One region of the Priestia sp. P5 genome, then DNA from elsewhere that is predicted to be linked to it. Evidence: riboswitches for the same ligand, from Rfam matches in the RefSeq annotation. Region 1 holds a riboswitch; each other region holds the start of a gene.

The links. Region 1 has a riboswitch for cobalamin ahead of MMB69_RS14825 (ABC transporter substrate-binding protein). Riboswitches for the same ligand answer to the same signal wherever they lie in the genome.
Region 2: linked by a shared signal. The riboswitch ahead of MMB69_RS00085 (ribonucleoside-diphosphate reductase subunit alpha) and the one ahead of MMB69_RS14825 (ABC transporter substrate-binding protein) in region 1 are both predicted to bind cobalamin.
Region 3: linked by a shared signal. The riboswitch ahead of MMB69_RS23705 (HoxN/HupN/NixA family nickel/cobalt transporter) and the one ahead of MMB69_RS14825 (ABC transporter substrate-binding protein) in region 1 are both predicted to bind cobalamin.
Region 4: linked by a shared signal. The riboswitch ahead of nikA (nickel ABC transporter substrate-binding protein) and the one ahead of MMB69_RS14825 (ABC transporter substrate-binding protein) in region 1 are both predicted to bind cobalamin.

Annotation. Positions count from the first base shown of each region.
Region 1 is NZ_JAKWFJ010000001.1:2,769,905-2,774,913, forward strand. It holds gene cobD (threonine-phosphate decarboxylase CobD) at 1-445, opposite strand, end outside; gene cbiB (adenosylcobinamide-phosphate synthase CbiB) at 420-1,406, opposite strand; gene MMB69_RS14820 (adenosylcobinamide amidohydrolase) at 1,411-2,019, opposite strand; gene MMB69_RS14825 (ABC transporter substrate-binding protein) at 2,108-3,067, opposite strand; cobalamin riboswitch at 3,326-3,458, opposite strand; gene MMB69_RS14830 (hypothetical protein) at 3,594-3,728, opposite strand; gene MMB69_RS14835 (thioredoxin family protein) at 3,875-4,189, opposite strand; gene MMB69_RS14840 (YpjP family protein) at 4,378-4,980, opposite strand.
Region 2 is NZ_JAKWFJ010000001.1:16,266-21,274, reverse strand. It holds gene MMB69_RS00090 (ribonucleotide-diphosphate reductase subunit beta) at 1-350, opposite strand, end outside; gene MMB69_RS00085 (ribonucleoside-diphosphate reductase subunit alpha) at 367-2,610, opposite strand; cobalamin riboswitch at 2,744-2,929, opposite strand; gene menC (o-succinylbenzoate synthase) at 3,208-4,311, opposite strand; gene MMB69_RS00075 (o-succinylbenzoate--CoA ligase) at 4,315-5,009, opposite strand, start outside.
Region 3 is NZ_JAKWFJ010000004.1:65,286-70,294, forward strand. It holds gene MMB69_RS23690 (ABC transporter ATP-binding protein) at 1-646, shown strand, start outside; gene MMB69_RS23695 (undecaprenyl-diphosphatase) at 793-1,386, shown strand; gene MMB69_RS23700 (organic hydroperoxide resistance protein) at 1,538-1,957, shown strand; cobalamin riboswitch at 2,063-2,245, shown strand; gene MMB69_RS23705 (HoxN/HupN/NixA family nickel/cobalt transporter) at 2,379-3,176, shown strand; gene MMB69_RS23710 (M20 family metallopeptidase) at 3,406-4,569, shown strand; gene MMB69_RS23715 (DoxX family protein) at 4,638-5,009, opposite strand, start outside.
Region 4 is NZ_JAKWFJ010000005.1:98,009-103,017, reverse strand. It holds gene MMB69_RS24700 (tautomerase family protein) at 1-164, shown strand, start outside; gene ftsZ (cell division protein FtsZ) at 524-1,528, shown strand; cobalamin riboswitch at 1,531-1,720, shown strand; gene nikA (nickel ABC transporter substrate-binding protein) at 1,864-3,405, shown strand; gene MMB69_RS24685 (GNAT family N-acetyltransferase) at 3,475-4,002, shown strand; gene MMB69_RS24680 (hypothetical protein) at 4,258-4,431, opposite strand; gene MMB69_RS24675 (YfmQ family protein) at 4,574-5,009, opposite strand, start outside.

The DNA of each region.
Region 1 (5,009 bases):
GTACTTTTATGTCCGGAAGAATGCTCATAATCAACTCTATATCCCAGCTCCAGCCATTTTCTTCAGCTAAAGGAACGTATGTCACTTCACATCCATAAGCTTTACTTGCCTGTTCATATTCAACGAAAGTCGGCTGTACAATCCCTGCTTTCTCTCCTGAAAATAACGAAGCAATAAGGAAAAACGCTTCAGCGGCGCCATTTGTAGGCAGCACTTGAGCAGCTGAAACATGATGATGAGCTGCAAGTTTATTTTTCAGGTCTGTTACTTGGGGATCAGGATAACTAAACGCTGCATCCTTGAATTTGTTCCACTTTTCGTGAAGCACAAGGGGAGCCCCTAAAGGATTTGTGTTCACGCTAAAGTCTTTTAGATGCGATAAATTCTTGGCCCCTATTGCTTTTAAAAAGACAGTAGGATTAGCTCCATGTGTAGGTAATAGCACTAATAACTCCTCCTAACAAAAGATATAATAACCACGTAGCATAGACCGTCCTTTTCATAATGAAAACAGCTTGTTCAATATGACCGGCTTGCAGGGGAATGAGTGGTTCACCCATTTTTGCACGATTAGATTCTATGCCTTTATATGTATTAAGCCCGCCTAGTTGAATACCTAAAAGAGCAGCCACTGCGCTTTCCCCGTATCCGCTATTTGGACTTGGATGCTTCTTAGCATCGCGCTTAATCAAACTCGTTACATGCCAAAGAGAATACTGGCTTTTTGCTACATTAACAGCGGTCATCACCACTGCAGTTAACCGACTTGGAATATAGTTTAATACGTCATCGGTTTTTGCACTAAAATAGCCGAACAGAAAGTAGCGTTCATTTTTATACCCAACCATTGAATCGCATGTGTTAATAGCTCGGTAAAAAAAGGCTAGGGCTCCTCCTCCTATAAATGCATAAAAAAGCGGAGCTGTAATACCATCACTTGTATTTTCAGCCACGGTCTCTACCGTCGCTCTGGCAATTTCTCCTTCTGACAAACGATCTGTATCTCGTCCCACAATCATGCTTACTTCATATCTAGCTTTCTCCATATCTCCTAGCTGAAGCGGCTTTTGTACCTTATAAGCAGCTTCGCTTAAAGAACGAGTGGATATAGTAGTCGCAATCATTACGCCCTCTACTAAAACACCTAGTATAAAATGAACTTCGTATAAAGCATGGAGGAACAAAAAGGGAACAACTCCTGCGAGCACAGCCATACTTATCACAAGAAGAAATCCTTTGAATCGTTTTCCTGCACCTTTATTTAATCTGGAATCCATCCAATAAATCCACTTGCCAAACCAACGAACGGGATGCGGCCAATTTTCAGGGTCGCCTATAATTCGGTCAATTACTAAAGCAATCGTCATGGCCGTCATGTGTGCAATTATCGCTTGTGTAATACTCACTTCTTCACCTCTTTCCCTTAAGTCCCTGCTCTAAGCTTATTTTCACCAGCTTGGCTACCGCTTGACCTAAAGCGGTCATAGAGCCTGCATATTCATATAATGTTCCTTGCTGAGACGCTGCAACTGAGATGCTGTCCGTAGATGTTCCTGTAGCAATCGTCTTTGTAGCTGGATCTATGATACCCAGCTGTGACAGCGTTTTTGTTTTGGCTTCTGTGGCCGCAATAAAAAGCTGTAAAAACGCAGCATCCGTAAGCGTACCTTCAACGAAAAAAAACATATTAATTGTACCGGGAGAGGAATAGAACGGCACAGCTTCGTCAGCTGTAATATCTACTGCGTTTCCTACTCCAGCCGTTATCACGGAAGCTACTCTTACTCCGTAGCCTTCATAACAGTAAACTGCTCTTTCTTTTAACCAAACAGCTGTCATCAACCCTACGATTTGCTCATGGCGCACATTTTCTTTCATCAAATATTGCTCATACTCCAAAGAAGGAGTATCTGAATAATAGTCTTTGTGAACAAATCGATTGTAAAAGGTGTCCGTTTCCGTAATGCCTGTTCCTAAAACCCCTGAGCTGTATGTTTTATAAGAAGTCTCGGTTTTCATAATTAAAAGCTCAGGCCGTTCTTCAATTTTAAGATGTGAAAAGGGACCAATCCCCTTTTCAATTCGAACTGGAATATGGTCCCTCTTCTTATTTATTGTACACCTCAGGGTATACTGCTTTTGCTAAGTCCTCTAAGCCATCTACAATACGAGGTCCTAAGCGGTTGATTTTGTTTTGGTCAACCTTCTCGATGTTACCCTCTTTTACAGCAGTCATGCTGCTCCAAGCGGGACGCTTCATAATCTCATTTTTGTCTGCATCATACGTTGCGATAATAACGTCAGGGTTTAACTTAACAACTTGCTCTTCAGAAAACTTAACCCAACCCTTTTCACTAGCCGCTACGTTATCAGCACCGATCATAGTAAGCATTTCGTTCATGAACGTACCTTTTCCTGTTGTATAAATCTCAGGAGCTCCTGATACCTCTATCCATACTTTTTTACGATCTTCTTTTGAAATCGTTTTTGCTTTTTTCTCAATTGAAGCTACTTTTTCTTTCATGTCTTTAATTGTTTGATTAGCTTCTTTTGTTTTGCCCGTTAATTTACCGATTTGCGTAATAGAATCATAAACCGTATCAAACGTTGTTGAATCTTTTACAACAAATACCGGAATCCCCGCACTTTCAATTTGTTTAAATACTTCATCCGAAACGCCCATACTTGAAGCGTGTGCCAGCACTAAATCAGGATTTAAAGCAATAACTTTTTCTGCATTAACGTTCATATCTCCTACCTGCGCTTTTTTCTTTACGCTTTTAGGATAATCATCGTTGCTTGTGACACCGACTAATTCTTTTTCAAGGCCAAGGGCATATACAATCTCCGTATTACTTGGCATTAGTGAAACAATTTTCTTAGGCTGTTTTTTTAACGTAATTTCTTTATCACGCGCGTCTTTTACCTTCACAGGAAATGCAGCTTGTGACGTTTGTCCTGTATCTTGCTTCGTTTTTTTATCACTGTTGCTTTGGCTGCCTGCACCGCATGCAGCAAGTACGATGACTAACAGTGCAATAATAGAATACGAAAGCCATTTTTTCATCTAAATACTCCCCCTATATATTGTTCATTGTGAATACGAAACCTCCACGTTAAAGAAAAAGCAAATGATCATGCAAAAAGCAGCGCTATCCTGTTTTTCCGCTTTGACTATGTATACTGCTCGCAGGCAGCTTCAAAATAAAAAAGCTTTACTTTCAATTGAAAGCAAAGCAGGTAACGTCAAGATAAGCAGGAAAAGAATCCATTCACTATACTTGATATGTATGTTCATTACCCTGCTTCACCCTTCCTCGAAGGTTTCACAGCTAACAATAAGGCAGGTCTCCTGACTTACGCACAAAGCGCTTACAGTGGCGGGACCGCGCTGGTTTTTCACCAGACTTCCCTTTTCACTCAATCTTTAAATTGAGACCTTATTGCTTTACGATTATTCACTTGTCCTAGTATACCCCACTCATCGAAAAATGGAAATAGCAATTCTCACAAAAAAAGAGGTTGAGCCATAACTAAATCACTCCAATTTAAAGATGAACAAATGGGATAAAGAAGCTAATATGAATCGCTTGTTACAGCGCTGTTGATTTCCGTGCCAGGCTTCGCTTTCCGCGGGCGGCCGGTGAGCCTCCTCGTCGCTGACGCTCCTGCGGGGTCTCCCCTGTTCCGCTTTTCCCGCAGGAGTCTTCTCCTTGCTCTCCAATCAACCGCTAGAAGCAACTAAACACATAAAACCTACGTTCACTCTACCAATGAAAAAATCCGAACGAGTTAGATTCTCCATTAAGAATCTTAATTCATCGTTCGGATTTCCCTTCAACTAAAATACGTTTGTCCTAGTCTCCTTAGGTAATTAAAGAGTTGCTAAAAATTCACGGACCGCTTCAGGCGTTTTAGCATTTGCACTGTGCAAGTGTGCAATTTTTTCACCGTTTTTATATACAAGAAGAGAAGGAATACCCATTACATTGTTTTCAGCAGAAAGTTCTTCAAACTCATCCTTGTCAATTTTAAACCATGCTTTATCTGTATTTTCGTCAACGATTTCATTAATGAACATATCCAAACGTTTGCAATCAGGACACCACGTTGTCGTAAAAATCCCAACGCTTAGTGTTTCGTTCTTAATTTGTTCGCGAAATTGTTTTTCTTCCGTAAATTGTTTCATTGTGTTACCTCCAGCATCTATTCGTTCCTTCTCCCTATTCTATGGTAAGAAGTCTGACTTCATTATAAACGATTTTTTTATCGTTGTGCTAATGTTTCAGCTTATTTAGACCATAACGGTTTTAGACGTAAAAAAATGCTAGCTTAAAAAAGCTAACATTTCGAAATCGTAGAATGTTGTGTCTATTATCAGCTAAACCATTTAGGGGGCATATTTCGGTTCCAATAAATTTTCCCTAAATCATAATGCTTTTGAAAATTATCTGCAGCCGCATGATAGTGAAAATTAAACCAGTATCCATCTTTTGGAGGATTTTCACGTCGTACATGAAACCGTATTAAGTCCTGACCGGTCTCCCGGTCATATACATGGAAAATCTTTTCACCGTAGCCAGCAGCAGGGTGCTCGCTTATCTCGAGATTCTGAATCGACTGTTCACGTTCAGTGCCAATGTCAGTCAGCACTTCTTCAATTTTAGGTAACACTGCTTGACGAAATTCATCTTCAATGACAGGTCCAATTTTTGTTCCGAATTTTTCCACTGACTGTTTTTCAGCTGATTCCATTGCATACGTAACAAATGATGAAACGTCTTCATATTTTGGTTCTTCATATGGCAAATGAATATCTTCTATAACAGCTGTGATAGGAGTTGTTTCTCTTACATACCCTGCTTTATGTTGCTTGTCCGCTTTTGCATCATCAACGTATAAATATTCTGGTGGAGTGACAAGCCCAAATGTAAATACTGTAATAAATACAACTAGCATTCTTTTTATCCATCTAGGCATTCGTATCTTTCCTTTCTCATCTTTTCCCA
Region 2 (5,009 bases), 2.8 Mb from region 1:
TGCTGCGCTAAAATAATCATTAGAGCATTAATCGAAGAATCGGTTACATAATCAGCTACTTTGCTAGCATAATCTGATTGAATACTGTCCAGTAGCGCCAGCAGGCCAATAATTTTTAAAAAGCTCTCTTGTTCGTCAGCCGTTAACTGAGGGAACTGCTTAATATCTTGACCCATATTAATTTCAAACGGCGTCCAGAAGTTAGCTAGCATACGTTTGTATTTAGGGAACGCCCATGAAAATCGGACGTCATCCCAGTTTAGAATATTTGAGCTCTTGCCGTTAATGATTCCTGTCGAACGGTTCGGAGCTGTTTCGTTCATTAATTCTCGTTTTAACATGCTTGTCATCAATTATTCACTCCTTTTAACTATGACAGCTTTCACATTCTTCAATGACTTCACTTGATGTTGAACGTACGTAGTAGGTCGTTTTTAACTTTTCTTTCCATGCCGTCATATGAAGATCCAGCAGCTCTTTTGCTCGGATATCATTTTGCACATATAAGTTGAATGAAATGGATTGATCAATATGGCGCTGTCGCTTGGCGTTTTGCTTAATGCTCCAATGCTGATCAATTAAATAAACGGACTTATAATACCAGTTTGTTGCTGGCGATAAATCTGGTGCCGTCACTGGGATTTTATAGTTTTTCTTTTCCTCTGAATAAAACTTACGAAAAATCGGATCAATACTTGCAGTAGAACCCGCGATAATAGATGTTGATGAATTAGGTGCTACAGCCATTAAGTATCCATTTCTTATCCCATTACTTTGAACTTCGTTACGCAGTTCACTCCACGCTTCGCTTGTGTATTTACGTGTTTCAAAATAAGCGCCTGACTCAAAATCTGAGCCTTTAAATAATGGATATGCGCCTTTTTCTTTAGCTAAGTTCATGCTTGCCTGTACGGTTAAGTAAGCAATTTGCTCATACAATTCATCGCAGTATGCTACCGCTTCATCTGTTTCCCATGCTATTTTCTTTAAGGCAAGCAAATGGTTCCAACCAAATGTACCAAGCCCTACTGCGCGGTACTTTTGGTTTGTTAGTTTTGCTTGAAGTACGGGCAAATCATTTAACTCAATAACGTTATCAAGCATGCGTACTTGAATTGGAATTAAACGTTCAAGCACATCTTCAGTTACGGCTCTCGCTAAGTTGATAGATGAAAGATTACATACAACAAAATCGCCCGGATTCTTTGTAATAATAATTTTTCCGTCTTCCGTAATTTCCTCTGTTACGACCGTTGTGCTTTGGTTTTGCGTAATTTCTGTACATAAGTTGCTGCAGTAGATCATGCCATCGTGGCGGTTTTGATTAGCTCGGTTAACCGTATCACGATAGAACATATAAGGCGTTCCCGTTTCAAGCTGCGAAAGCATAATGCGCTTGAAGATTTCAATAGCAGGTACTGTTTCTCTTGAAAGCTGTTCATTATTTACACACTCAGCGTAACGAGTGCGGAACGAACCGCTGCCTTCTTCTTCATCGTAAAAATCTTCTAACGAATAGCCCATCAGCGTACGAACTTCGTGAGGATCGAATAAGTGCCAGTCTTCACGTGCTTCTACTTTTTCCATAAACAAATCTGGCAAACATACGCCAGTGAATAAATCATGCGTGCGCTGGCGTTCGTCACCATTGTTCAAACGCGCGTCTAAGAATGAAAAGATGTCTTTATGCCATACGTCTAAATATACGGCAATAGCTCCTTGTCGTTGACCTAGCTGATCGACACTTACAGCCGTATTATTTAGTTGTTTCATCCATGGAATTGTTCCTGATGATACGCCTTTAAAACCTTTTATATCACTTCCTCGGCTTCTAATATGACCGAGGTAGACACCAATTCCGCCTCCATTTTTACTAAGCGTGGCCAAATCTGTATTGCTATCATAAATACCGCGTAAGCTGTCATCAATCGTATCAATAAAGCAGCTAGATAGCTGTCCGTAGCTCTTTCCTGCGTTTGAAAGCGTTGGTGTGGCAACTGTCATATATAGACTAGAAAGCGCCCAGTACGCTTCTTTTACTAATGCTGTTCGATTTTCTTTCTTTTCTTGAGACATCAGCGTCATAGCAATGATAAGAAAACGTTCTTGCGGTAATTCGTATACGCGCTTATCATGTGATGTCGCTAAATAGCGATCTGCTAATGTCAACAATCCAATGTATGTAAATAAACGATCGCGTTCAGGAATAATGACTGAAGCAATTTCATTAATTTCTTCTTCTGTATATGTTTTTAATAGTTGTTTATTATAAATGCCGATTTTTGTTAGTTCTTGAATAAGCTGATAAAATGAACCGTACTTCTCTTTTTTATCATAACCTCGGTTGTCCGCTGCTTTTCGATATAGTTCGTTTAAGTATACGTCTGCCGCTACGTACGTCCAATCTGGTTCTTCCATTGAAATACGCTCTAAGGCTGCTAAAATTAGGACGTTTGCAACCTTTTCGTCCGTCATATTTTCCTTTACTGTAACAGTTTGAATAACCTTTTCCTCATACAAAGAAAAATCAAGCTGCGTAAATTCTTTTTTTAAACGTTCAATATATGCAGTTAATTCATGTAGAATTGTAGGCTTTAATGTATTCACCATAAATATGGCTCCTCTCTTCACTTCAAAATAAAAAATCGCTCACCGTACCTCGGTGAGCGAATAGAACGAAGATAGAAGAAGACACTAAGTCTTTTCTCAATCCTCGCTCTACCCTCTCACCTCCCGAAGAAGATAAAACGACATAAAAAAGGCAGGTCTCCTGACTTATGCTTCTTTTTACTTTAAGGCCTTCCCATGATGTTTACTCACAGTGGATCTCCTTATTTCATCAGCATTCACAGTTGCGGGGACAGCTTTGGATTTTCACCAAATTCCCTTTTAAGTCTTTTTATCAGACACCTTTTTCACTGGAAAACACAAAATATAGTATTTTATTATTGTTTAACAAACAACATATTGTGTTATGTTATAAACACATTATATAGGACAACTTAGAAAACTAGCAACCTATTTTCAAAAATAATTTTGTTTTTTACGATAAAATCCTTCGACTTTTTTCATCAAACTATTCCATCATAACATGTTTTGACACGCTTGATGGAACAATGTGCTCTTTTTAAAAAATTTGTCCTATTTTTCTACTAAACATTGACAACCTCAATAAAAAAACCGTTTTTCATAAAAAACGGTTTTTAATTATTTGTATTCTTTTTCAAATGCTGTGATTGTTTTGATAAAATTTTTATCAATATCGTATCCTATCCCCGGTTTTTCCTTCACCTTTATTACTCCGGCTTCCACCTCTACTTCGGGCTTAATAATATCTTTTTCCCAATAGCGAGACGACGCAGAAATGTCACCTGGTATCGTGAAAGAAGGCAGTGTGGCAAGGGCAATGTTATGAGCTCGTGAAATCCCGGCTTCTAACATTCCTCCAACCCAAAGTCTTACACCATGCTGGGCGCATAAATCATGAATTTGCTTTGCTACGGACATTCCGCCAACTCGACCGATTTTCACATTGATAATCTTACAGCTTCTTTGTTCAATTGCATGACGTGCATCTTCATAGCTCACAATACTTTCATCTAAGCAAATCGGCGTCTTCATTTGCTTTTGTAACAGTCGATGATCAAGGATATCATCAGAACTTAACGGCTGTTCGATCATCATTAAATTCAATTCATCTAGTTTCTTCAACGAATTACTATCGCTTAACGTATAGGCTGAATTGGCATCAGCCATAAGAGGAATGCTTGGAAATTCATCTCGAATTTGTTTTAGTAACCCATAGTCAGCACCCGGCTTAATTTTCACTTTAAAGCGCTTATAACCATCTTTCATGTAAGTTTTTATTTGTTCTTTCATTATGGAAATATCATTTAAGCCAACTACCACTCCAGCTTCTACAGCAGACCTTACTCCTCCAATTACTTCAGATAACGGCTTGTTTTGCCGCTTTGCATACAAATCCCATACAGCACAGTCTAAAGCTGCTTTAGCCATGTTATTTCGCTTTAGAGGTTTGAATAACTTTTGAACATCCTCTGGTTTTTGAAGCTGATGATGAAGAAGCGAGGGAATTAAAAAATCGTCTAACATATGAAAACATGTCTGAATCGTTTCTTCCGTATACCAAGGAGATGAAAAAGCAACGACTTCTCCCCACCCTGTAAATCCTTGTTCATCTTCTACTTCAAGCAAAATCAATTCTCGATCCTGCACTGTACCATAGCTTGTTGAAAAAGGAGAAAGAAGCTTCATGTCAATTTTATAAAGATGTACTTTTTTTATAATCATCGATTAGCTCCCTTTCTGTATGAACGATGATAGCTTCCGGCGTATGATTTTATTAGAAGCCGTTCGCGGCAGCTCCTCTACTCGAACGAAATACTTTGGAAGTTTGTACTTTGCTAAAAATTGTTGAATGTGTAAAGATAATTCTTCATCTGAAACGTCTTCGTTTACAACAATACATGCAGCTGGCACTTGTCCCCATTTTTCATCAGCTACTCCCGTTACACCGGCCTCTTTAACAGCGAGATGCTTCAACAAAACATTTTCAATTTCAGCTGGATATACATTTTCTCCACCTGAAATAATAAGGTCTGAACGTCTGTCTAACACATATAGAAAGCCTTCTTCATCCACTTTCCCGATATCTCCTGTATAGAACCAGCCTTGTTGAAGGGCTTTTTTAGTAGCTTCAGGTTTATTTAAATATCCTTTTGTAACATTTGGACCTTTAACAATGATTTCTCCTGCTTCACGTGTTTCATTTCCATTCTCATCTACAATTTTCATCTCACACGGAAATAATGGTTTACCTGCTGATCCCAGTTTTCGCAAACTATCTTCAGGTGAAAGCGTAACGAACTGTGAAGATGTTTCTGTCATTCCATACGTTTGATAAACAGGAATTTCTTTATTCACACAAGCCTCTAAAATAGTAAGCGGTGCGGGTCCTCCTCCTAAAAGCATGCAGCGAAACGTATGCG
Region 3 (5,009 bases), on a different contig from region 1:
CTATTTTTTAAAGATAAACGGCCATCGTTTTTCGAAAGAACACTGTAGTAATGTACTGAAGAAAGTAGGATTAGAAGGACATGAGCATCAGAAAGTTGGAAAGTTTTCATTTGGAATGAAAAAGAAGTTAGGAATTGCTCAAGCAATTGTGACAGACCCAGATCTTATCTTTTTAGATGAACCAACTTCTGGAGTAGATATTGAATCTGCTCTCCACATTCATGAACTAATAAGAGAACTCCAAAATCAAGGCAAGACAATTTTTATGACGTCTCATAATTTAAATGAAGTTGAGAAGATTTGTACACGTGTAGCGATTATGAAAAATGGGGTCATTTTAACAGAAGGTACAATGGAAGAGCTGCGCTTTCAATATCAAGCGAAAAAAACGGTGATGATCAAACATGATCCTTATCCAAACAGTCGCAAAGAATACATTCAACAGTTTTTCCGTACGTTGAGTCCCGAAGTTGAATACCATCACATGTACACAAAAGTGATGCTTCAAAAAGAAAGAAATATTCCTCTTATTATTCGTGAATTGATTCAATGCGGCATCGACATTTATCAAGTTCACGTCGAAGAACCTTCTTTAGAAGAAATCTTTTTGCAAAAAAATATTGTGGATCACTCACAGGTGAGTTAATGAGCGACAGTCTGTTGATTTACTACTCAGCCTGACTACATTATCTATAAATACCAGTTAGGAAGCTTCTGACAAAAACATGTTCATTTTCCCAAGAAACTGATAAGATAGCTAATGACATTTAAAAATAAGAAAGGATTTCGATTATGTTATCAGCTATTAATTCAGTAGACTATACCATTTTCCATGCGGTGAATCAGTACGCCTCGCATGTGAAGTTTGTAGATTCGCTGATGGTATTCTTTGCAGATTATGCCCAGTATGTACTTATTGTTTTACTCGGCTTGTTTTTACTTATTAATAAAAACGGCAGCCGTGTTGTAGCATTTCAAGCTTTATGTGCTTGTGCCACAGGAGTCATTATCAATAAAGTGATTAGTTTATTTGCTTATCGAGATCGTCCGTTTATCTCTCACCACGTGAATCAGCTTATTGATCACGCCGCAAATTCTTCATTTCCAAGCGATCATGCTACATCTGCATTAGTTATCACTTTTACCATTTGGCTGCATTTCAAACGTTCAGGGCGCATGTGGGTTGTCATGGGCGTACTCATTGCCTTTTCACGCGTATGGGTTGGCGTTCATTATCCATTTGATGTGTTAACAGGAGCCGTTTTAGGCTGCGTGCTGGCGCTGTTTATTCATTATGTTATTTTTAATACGAAACTGATGAGGGCTATTACCAACTTGTCTATTTTTCGAAAATCAGCTTATGACGAACAGTCTCAATATTATTAAGAAAAAGTCGCAAATACGCGGCTTTTTTTATTGGGAAATTTTTAATGTATTCAATACTTGTTTTTTAAAATTAAATTGTGTACAATTAAATTACAGAAACGATAAATAAAAATTTTTAATAAAGTTAATGAAAAAGAGGAGAGGTTTATACATGAAAGCTTTATATGAAACAACAGTCGTTAACACAGGTGGAAGAACAGGAGAAGTTCACTCTTTAGATAACATCTTTAACTTAGACGTTGCAACACCTCCAGCGCTTGGTGGAGAAGCAACAACAGCAACAAACCCAGAGCAGCTATTTGCAGCTGGATACAGTGCTTGTTTCAACAGCGCGTTAGAATTTATGTTGAAAAAACATAACGTAGAAATCAAAAGCAGTGAAGTAAAAGCTACTGTTCAGCTGCTTCCTGATAAAGCTGATCAAGGAGTGAAAATTGGAGTAGCGCTTGAAGCTCATATCGAAGGCTTAGATTTAGAAACAGCTAAAAAATATGTAGACCTAGCCCATTCATACTGCCCGTATTCAAAAGCAATCAGCGGCAACGTAGACGTAACGGTAGAAGTAGTTTAATTGCTTTAAAAAGCCCTGCTAAGCATGTAAAGCTTAGCAGGGCTTTTTTATTTGAATTTTCTCTATTCATTTGTAAGAAGTACTAGTATAATGAGGAAGAAAATGAATCATTCGCACAGTTTAGGTGCTCTTACATAGCGTAAGAGGTAACAGGGAATCGAGTGCAAATCTCGAGCGGTCCAGCCACTGTAAGCAGGGAGTTTTCTATCTTATCGTCACTCAAAACGGGGAAGGCGGTAGAAAATGATGATCTCAAGCCAGGAGACCTACCTATTCTGTACACTTGACTCTTCTAGGAAAGAGGCGGTGTATCAAGGTACGCAGTGAGCAATTGCTGTTTATTTTCATATGCCGACACATCCTCAATTTCTATAGAATTGAGGCTTTTTTACGTTTTATTTTAAAAAAAGGAGTGTAGGAAATGGAAGGTTTATCAGTTTTTTTACTTGTCTTTTTATTAGGAATCAGGCACGGATTGGATGCAGATCACTTAGCTTTTATTGACGGCCAGACTCGATATAATTGGCGAATGGGCAGCCGTTTTGCCCCTTGGGTCGGAACGCTGTTTTCACTAGGTCACGGAGGAATGGTGGCCGTCACGGCCGGAGTGCTGGGCGTGGTGATGAAAAATTTTACGTTTCCATCATATTTCGATCATTTTGCATCTTGGGTATCCATTATCTCTCTATTTCTGATTGGGACATTAAACACATATCATTTGCTTCGAACTAAAAATAAAGAAGAAGATTTTCAGCTGAGCGGATTAAAAGGGAAGTTTATTCCGAAAATCGCAAAAGGAACAACGAATCCTTTTTTAATTATTCTTGTAGGGGCATTGTTCGCTTTAGCAGCCGAAACGGTCAGTCAAACGGCGGTGTGGTCTCTAGCCGTAGGGAACGCAGGCAAGTATACGCCGCTTTTGTTGGGACTAGTATTTATGTTTGGTATGATGCTCACAGATACAATCGATTCGATGATTGTACATAAAATGGTGAATGAATCGAGCAAATTTGGACAATCTGCTTCCCGCTTGATGGGCTGGGTTATTGTTGTCCTCGCGTATGGTGTGTCGTTCTATTTAGCATTCACTTTCTTTAACCCATGGGCCGAAGTAAACTTTGAAATGGTTGGCGTTATTCTGTTTATTTTTTTAGTGTCTATGTTTGTTTTTGTGAGTGTGAAGTCAAAAGGGAAAAATATTAAAATAAATGTCAATTAGTCAAACGAAAGCTTTAATCTGTTGAAGATTGAAGCTTTTTTGTATGAATTTGTTGAAGTTTATGGCTATTTTCGGTCGGTTATGAATAAGTTAAAGTATTATCTGTATTTAAAGGATGGAAAATTGTCTGAAAACCATTATAATTAAGGATAATTTAAGGTCGTTATGTGAAACGTAGAACATAGTTATACGTACGATAAATGAAAGCATTTAATGCAAGCAGCAGGGGTTGTTTGGAGGAGGAATTGATTTGAGTCAGGTAATGGTAGAACAAAGCGTGTTTAGTTATTTAAAAGAACACGAACGAGATATGCTTGAAGATTTAGTTGGATTTGTGAAAAAAGAATCACCGTCCTACAGTAAAGAGTTAGTAGATCAGTGTGGAATGTATTTAACGCAGCTGTTTCAAAAGCGGTTAGGGGTAGGGTACGAAATCATAGAAGAAAAAGAAGTAGGAAACCACTTGAAATTTACGATTGGAGAAGGAGAAAAGCAGCTTTTAATTATCGGTCATTTTGACACGGTATGGGAAAAGGGAAGGCTGAGTCTAAGAACAGAGGGAAACAAGCTGTACGGTCCGGGAATTTTAGACATGAAAGGCGGCATTATACAATCTATATGGGCGATTAAAGCGATTCAAGAGCTTGGCTTATCGCTGGATAAAAAAATTGTGTTTTTTTGCAATTCTGATGAAGAGATTGGGTCAATTTCTTCTAAAAAATACATTGAAGAAGAAGCACAAAGAAGTGAAGCAGTGCTAGTAGCGGAACCGGCGGTGGCGGGTTCAGGTGCGTTAAAAACGTCCCGCAAAGGAGCGGGGATCTTCACCGTAAAAGTATGGGGACGAGCAGCACATGCGGGTAATCACCACAAAGAAGGAATCAATGCGATTGAAGAGCTGGCGCGTCAAGTGATTTTCTTGCAGGGCTTAACAGATTATGAAAAAGGTACAACGGTGAACGTTGGGACATTTACGGGAGGCAGCGGTACAAATGTGGTGCCGGAATATGCAGAAGCGCACGTGGATTTACGTGTTTCTACAGAAGAAGAAGCAAAACGCATGACGGATATTATTTTGAATTTAACACCCATTTTAAAAGGAATTAAGCTCGAAGTAACGGGAGGCATGAATCGTCCTCCGATGGTCAAGTCTAAACAAACGGAAGAGTTATTTGAATGCGCTCAGTCAATCGCGGCCAAACTGGGTATGAAATTAGAAGAAGCAGCTGTTGGAGGCGGAAGTGATGGCAATTTTACAGCGGCCATTGGCGTTCCCACGTTGGATGGATTAGGAGCATGCGGAAAAGGAATACATGCGGAATATGAACATATTCAAATTGATACGTTGTCCGAGCGCTCTTCTTTATTTGCGAATTTGCTGCTGCAAATATAAAAAAAGCCCGCCTCAAACGGCGGGGACTAATCTGAAAGCTTATATTAGGAGAGTATAAGCTTTCTTTTTTATTTACTGCTTTCTTCTTGAAGAGAAAAGGCAGTTTCTTTCTTTTTGAACACCACTCCATCCAGAGCAAGAAACTGGCTTCCTGCAAGAAATAAGTGAGCAGACATGGCAATTAAGGCGATATCAAACTCAAACCCGCCAACAAATCCGCTTTTAAGCTTGGCTGTAAAAATAGCGCCAAGCATAACTGCCACAAATAAAGCAGCTACGACTCTTGTTGCTAGGCCAAGGATAATAAGAACCCCACCTACAAGTTCAATGGTTGCAACAATATATGCCATGAAACCAGGGATTCCTAAGCTATCGAAGAACCCTACTGTATTTTCAATCCCGCCTTGCCATTTTTGAAAGCCGTGCACTAAAAATGTAAA
Region 4 (5,009 bases), on a different contig from region 1:
GAACAGAAGAGCAAAAGCAAGCTCTTTACAGATTAATTGTAAAAGAGCTTGGAGAGAGCTGCGGCATTCAGCCAAACGACATTATGATTTCGATTGTTGAAAATGGTAATGCTGACTGGAGCTTTGGCATGGGAGAAGCTCAATTCTTAACTGGGAAATTATAAAACGGTTTATTATCTAGAGAAGCCCTTATTTCTAAGGGCTTTTTCTCATTTTGTCTATAAAAATATTATTCTCTTAGTCACATCTTACTCAAAATTAAATACAGACATCTGTCAAATGAATGATACAATAAGCTTATATGCCATTTTGAGTGGAAAAACCATAAAAGAGTTCGGCGTACTAATTTTAGAACAACAATAAATTTACATAAAGATGTAAAGATTTAAAGGTTAAAAGAGAAGTGTATAAAATCTGTAAAACAAAAGAACAGTTACGCGTTAAACATAGGAGTAAAAGGTTCTTCACGTGTTTTTTCGGATAATAAGAGAAAGTAATTTTGATCATTGAGGAGGAACTTAGAATGTTTGGATTTGATGCAGATGTATCGCCACTGGTGCGAATTAAAGTAATTGGGGTCGGCGGTGGAGGAAATAACACCGTTAACCGTATGATTGAACACGGTGTACAAGGAGTAGAATTTATCGCCGTTAATACGGATGCTCAGGCGCTTAACTTATCTAAAGCAGATGTGAAAATGCAGATTGGTGCGGCCTTAACGCGAGGATTAGGTGCAGGAGCTAATCCAGAAGTGGGAAGAGAAGCAGCCGAAGAAAGCAGAGAACAAATTCAAGAAGTACTGCAAGGCGCAGATATGGTATTCGTAACAGCTGGCATGGGCGGAGGAACTGGTACTGGAGCAGCTCCGGTTATTGCCCAAATTGCCCGTGAACTAAATGCTTTAACAATTGGAGTAGTCACTCGCCCGTTCAAGTTTGAAGGAAATAAACGTACGAAGCAAGCAGTAGGCGGTATTACTGCGATGAATGAATCGGTAGATACCCTTATTGTGATTCCAAACGACCGCTTGCTTGAAATTGTCGATAAAAAGACGCCTATGCTTGAAGCATTCCGTGAAGCAGATAATGTTCTTCGCCAAGGTATTCAAGGTATTTCAGATTTAATCGCTGTGCCGGGGCTGATTAACCTTGACTTTGCTGATGTAAAAACAATCATGTCTAATCAAGGATTTGCGCTTATGGGTATCGGACGAGCTTCCGGATCAGACCGGGCAATTGAAGCAGCGAAAAAAGCGATTTCTAGTCCGCTGCTAGATGCATCGATTGATGGAGCACGAGGCGTGCTGTTGAACATTACGAGCGGCAGCAGCTTGAGTCTTTACGAAGTACAGGAAGCAGCAGATATTGTCACGTCCGCTTCTGATCAGGACTTAAATATGATTTTTGGATCTGTGATTAATGAAGATTTAAAGGACGAAATGATGGTAACCGTTATTGCCACTGGATTTGATGATGAAGATGTTTCACCATCAGCTTCTACTTCTAGAGTTTCAAGAGCACGCTACTAAATTAAATAACCAGCTTTTATGGTAGCAATTGTTTTTCAATTGCCTTAAAAGGGAATCCGGTGCAAATCCGGAGCGGTCCCGCCACTGTAACAAGGAGCCTTATGTCAAAAAGCCACTGTCTATTTAGAGACGGGAAGGCGGTATAAGGCAATGACTTGAAGCCAGGAGACCTGCCATAAATCTCAGCACACAATAACCTACGAGGATAGGGAGGTGTTTTGGCAGAATCAAAAATAAGATAAACAAGGGATACGTTTATCTGAATTTGTTGTGAAGACAAGCACTTCTTTTTAGAAGTGCTTTTTTGTGTATTAAAATAGAAGGTGGAAAAATCAATGATAAATAATAAAAAACTCGTATCTATGATATTTCTCGTGTTACTTTGCCTCACTGCTTGCGCTCCTAATGAAGAGAGCGTAAGTATAAAAGAAAGAAAGAAAACGGATAAAAGTGTGACGTTTTTATTTAATTTTACATCTGCAACGCTTGATCCTCATAGGGACGATAATTATACAGCAGTTCGTGCGGGAGTAGGGGAGACGCTCGTTAAAATCAGCGACGATTTAAAAATAAAGCCTTGGCTTGCTGAAAAGTGGGAAACGAAAGATAACGGCCTTACATGGACATTTATGATAAGAAAGAACATCACGTTTCAAAATGGAAAAGCGCTGGATGCAAATGCCGTTAAGTCTTCTCTTCAAAGAACGATAGATCAAAGCTATGCGATGAAAAACGCTTTAAATATTAAAGAAATGAAAGCGAACAGTCATGCGCTGACAATTACATTAAAAGAACCAATGCCTAAATTTCCTTCTGAGTTAGTGCATCCAAACACAGCTATTATAGATGTTGATGTTTCTAATATAGCTAAGAAGCCCATTGGTACAGGACCATTTCACGTTTTGACTTTCGATCAAGGAAATCAAGTGAAGTTAGAAAGATATGAACATTATTGGAATGGAAAAGTGAAATTGAAAAATGCGATCTTTGCATTTAACGAAGATGCTAATGCGCGAGTTGCGGCTCTTCAGTCCGGGACAGCGGATATTATTTATCGGCCGCCTTTAGAAAGCTTGAGCACTTTACAAGCGAATTCGTCTTTCAAAGTAAGTGGAGTACCTAGTGTGCGTACTCATTTATTGCTTTATAATCAAACCAATGACTCATTAAAAGACGAAAATGTAAGAAAAGCTATCGATACTTTATTGAACCGAAAAGAAATTGTCAGTAGCATAATGAACAATCAAGCGGCAGCGGCTCGAGGTCCATTTTTACCTCAATTTCCTTTTGCTGATAATACTGCTAACGAGCAAAGAGGTATGACATCTGCTAGAAAATATTTAGAGAAAGCAGGCTATCAAATCAAAAATGACAAAGCAATCAAAAATGGAAAGTCACTATCGCTCTCTCTTGTCACATACAGCTCTCTGCCAGAACTGCCTTTAATTGCTCAGCTTATACAGTCTAATGCGAAAGAGTTAGGAATTACTATTAAGATTCACCTAGTTGAAGATAGCGATGAATATGTAATGGCAAAAGATGATTGGGATTTAGCATTGTACAGCCTTATCACAGCACCTAGAGGGGATGCCAGCTATTATTTAAGCACGAACTATTTGCCGGGCGGTGGTTTAAATGCCAGTCGGATTAATGACGATACGCTAACAAAAATGATAGAACAGTTAAATTCAACCGTAGATGACGCAAAACGAAATCAGCTAGCCAAGCAAGCAACCGCTTTGATTAATAGAAAAATGCTGACATCATCGATTGTACATCCAAACATTGTTGTTGCTTATAATCAACAAGTGAAAAATTGGACAACAAATCCAAGTGAGTATTATATGCTGACTCAGCATTTAGACGTAACGCCGTAGTCAATATTGTTGTTCCTATAGGAAAACGAGAAAGTATACAATGATAGATAAAAGGATGTGACAGTAAACGTGCAAGAAGTACAAATGTATCAAATTAAAGAAGTAACAGAAAAGGATGCGAAAGTGGTTCAGTTTGTCATGAATATGCGGAATGAGCTATTTCCTATGCTGGAAAAAAATCAGCTTCCTGTGGATTTGCTTCATTTTAATGAACATTACGTTCAAGCGAAAGACGCTGCTTTTTTTGCAGCTGTTACGGAAAATCAACAAGTAATTGGAACAATTGGTTTATACGCTTACGATGGAAGGTTTCATGCATTAAAAAAGCAATATGAACATAAAACTGCAGCTGAGATTGTAAAATGCTATGTCGATCCAGCGTACCGGCGTCTAGGCATTGGACAGCAGCTGTTAAAAGCAGTGGAACAATTTGCTCAAAATCATTTTTATGACACGTTGTATCTGCATACTCATCCTTTTTTACCGGGGGCTATCCCATTTTGGACTTCACAAGGTTTTATCGAAAGGCTTGCTGAACAGGAAGAGCCATGGAATACGCTGCACATGGACAGAAAAATACAACCAGTCGTAATGTAACGATATTATACAGTAATTACCATAGAATCTAGATAAGAGCTCATGCTATAATAAGCGTACTTACATTTATAGCCTGTAGGGCAAGTCCTTACAGAAAAGAACCACGTTTCGAATTGGCTGAAGCGTGGTTTTTTTCTATGAAAAACAAATAACAAAATATTTTTAAAAATATATATGAAATCGCTTTCAAAATAATGAAATATATTATATAATTACTAGTGTTGTGTTGTACTTTGTTAGTGTTAAATCAATATCCTACATGTGTGAGCCGACTGCCTTATGGTAGTCGGCTTCCTTTTTATGGTAGTATTCTAAAAGGAAATAGCATTCTTTGAAATGGCTGTAATCGTCATGACAATAGTTGTCCCAAAGGCCCATTTGAAAAGAAAGAAAAGTCGCAATCATTCCAAACCCTAACAAAGAAAGCATTATCCATCACCTCTTAAAAAGTTAGAAAATTCTATTAATTTATATTATAGCATTAGAATTAATGTTAAAGTTTGGTATTTTTAAATAAGGTAGCTTCAACCTAAAACTAAAAACTAAAAAAGCCGCCTTGTAGGCGACTGGTTTAAGCTAGGTCAGCTGTTATGGACTGCTTTTGAAGGTGATCAGACAGCAGGCTGTAAGCAATAATTTTCTTTTTATACTGTTTTACGACATCGACGTGATCATGATAACTGTATACGCATAATCGAACATCGTTTTTTCCTTTTTTCGTATCGATAACCAGTGGAGTTTCACTGTCTTCTAGGTGTTTATAATAGTCCTTATTTCCTTCATGGACATAATATTGTTTTAAAAATGTTGCTTTATTAAAATAATCAATCACTTGCATTTTATCTTTGCCTTCTAGATGTTTCCCATCAACTGTGACAGTAACGTTTTGATCATCAAGTATTGGGTGTAATTGAAATTTAGTCATAAGCCATTTGACCACTGGAGTTGGAAGACACGTTATTAATATTTTGAGTGCACTTACAAGAATGATGGAAAGTAATACAATC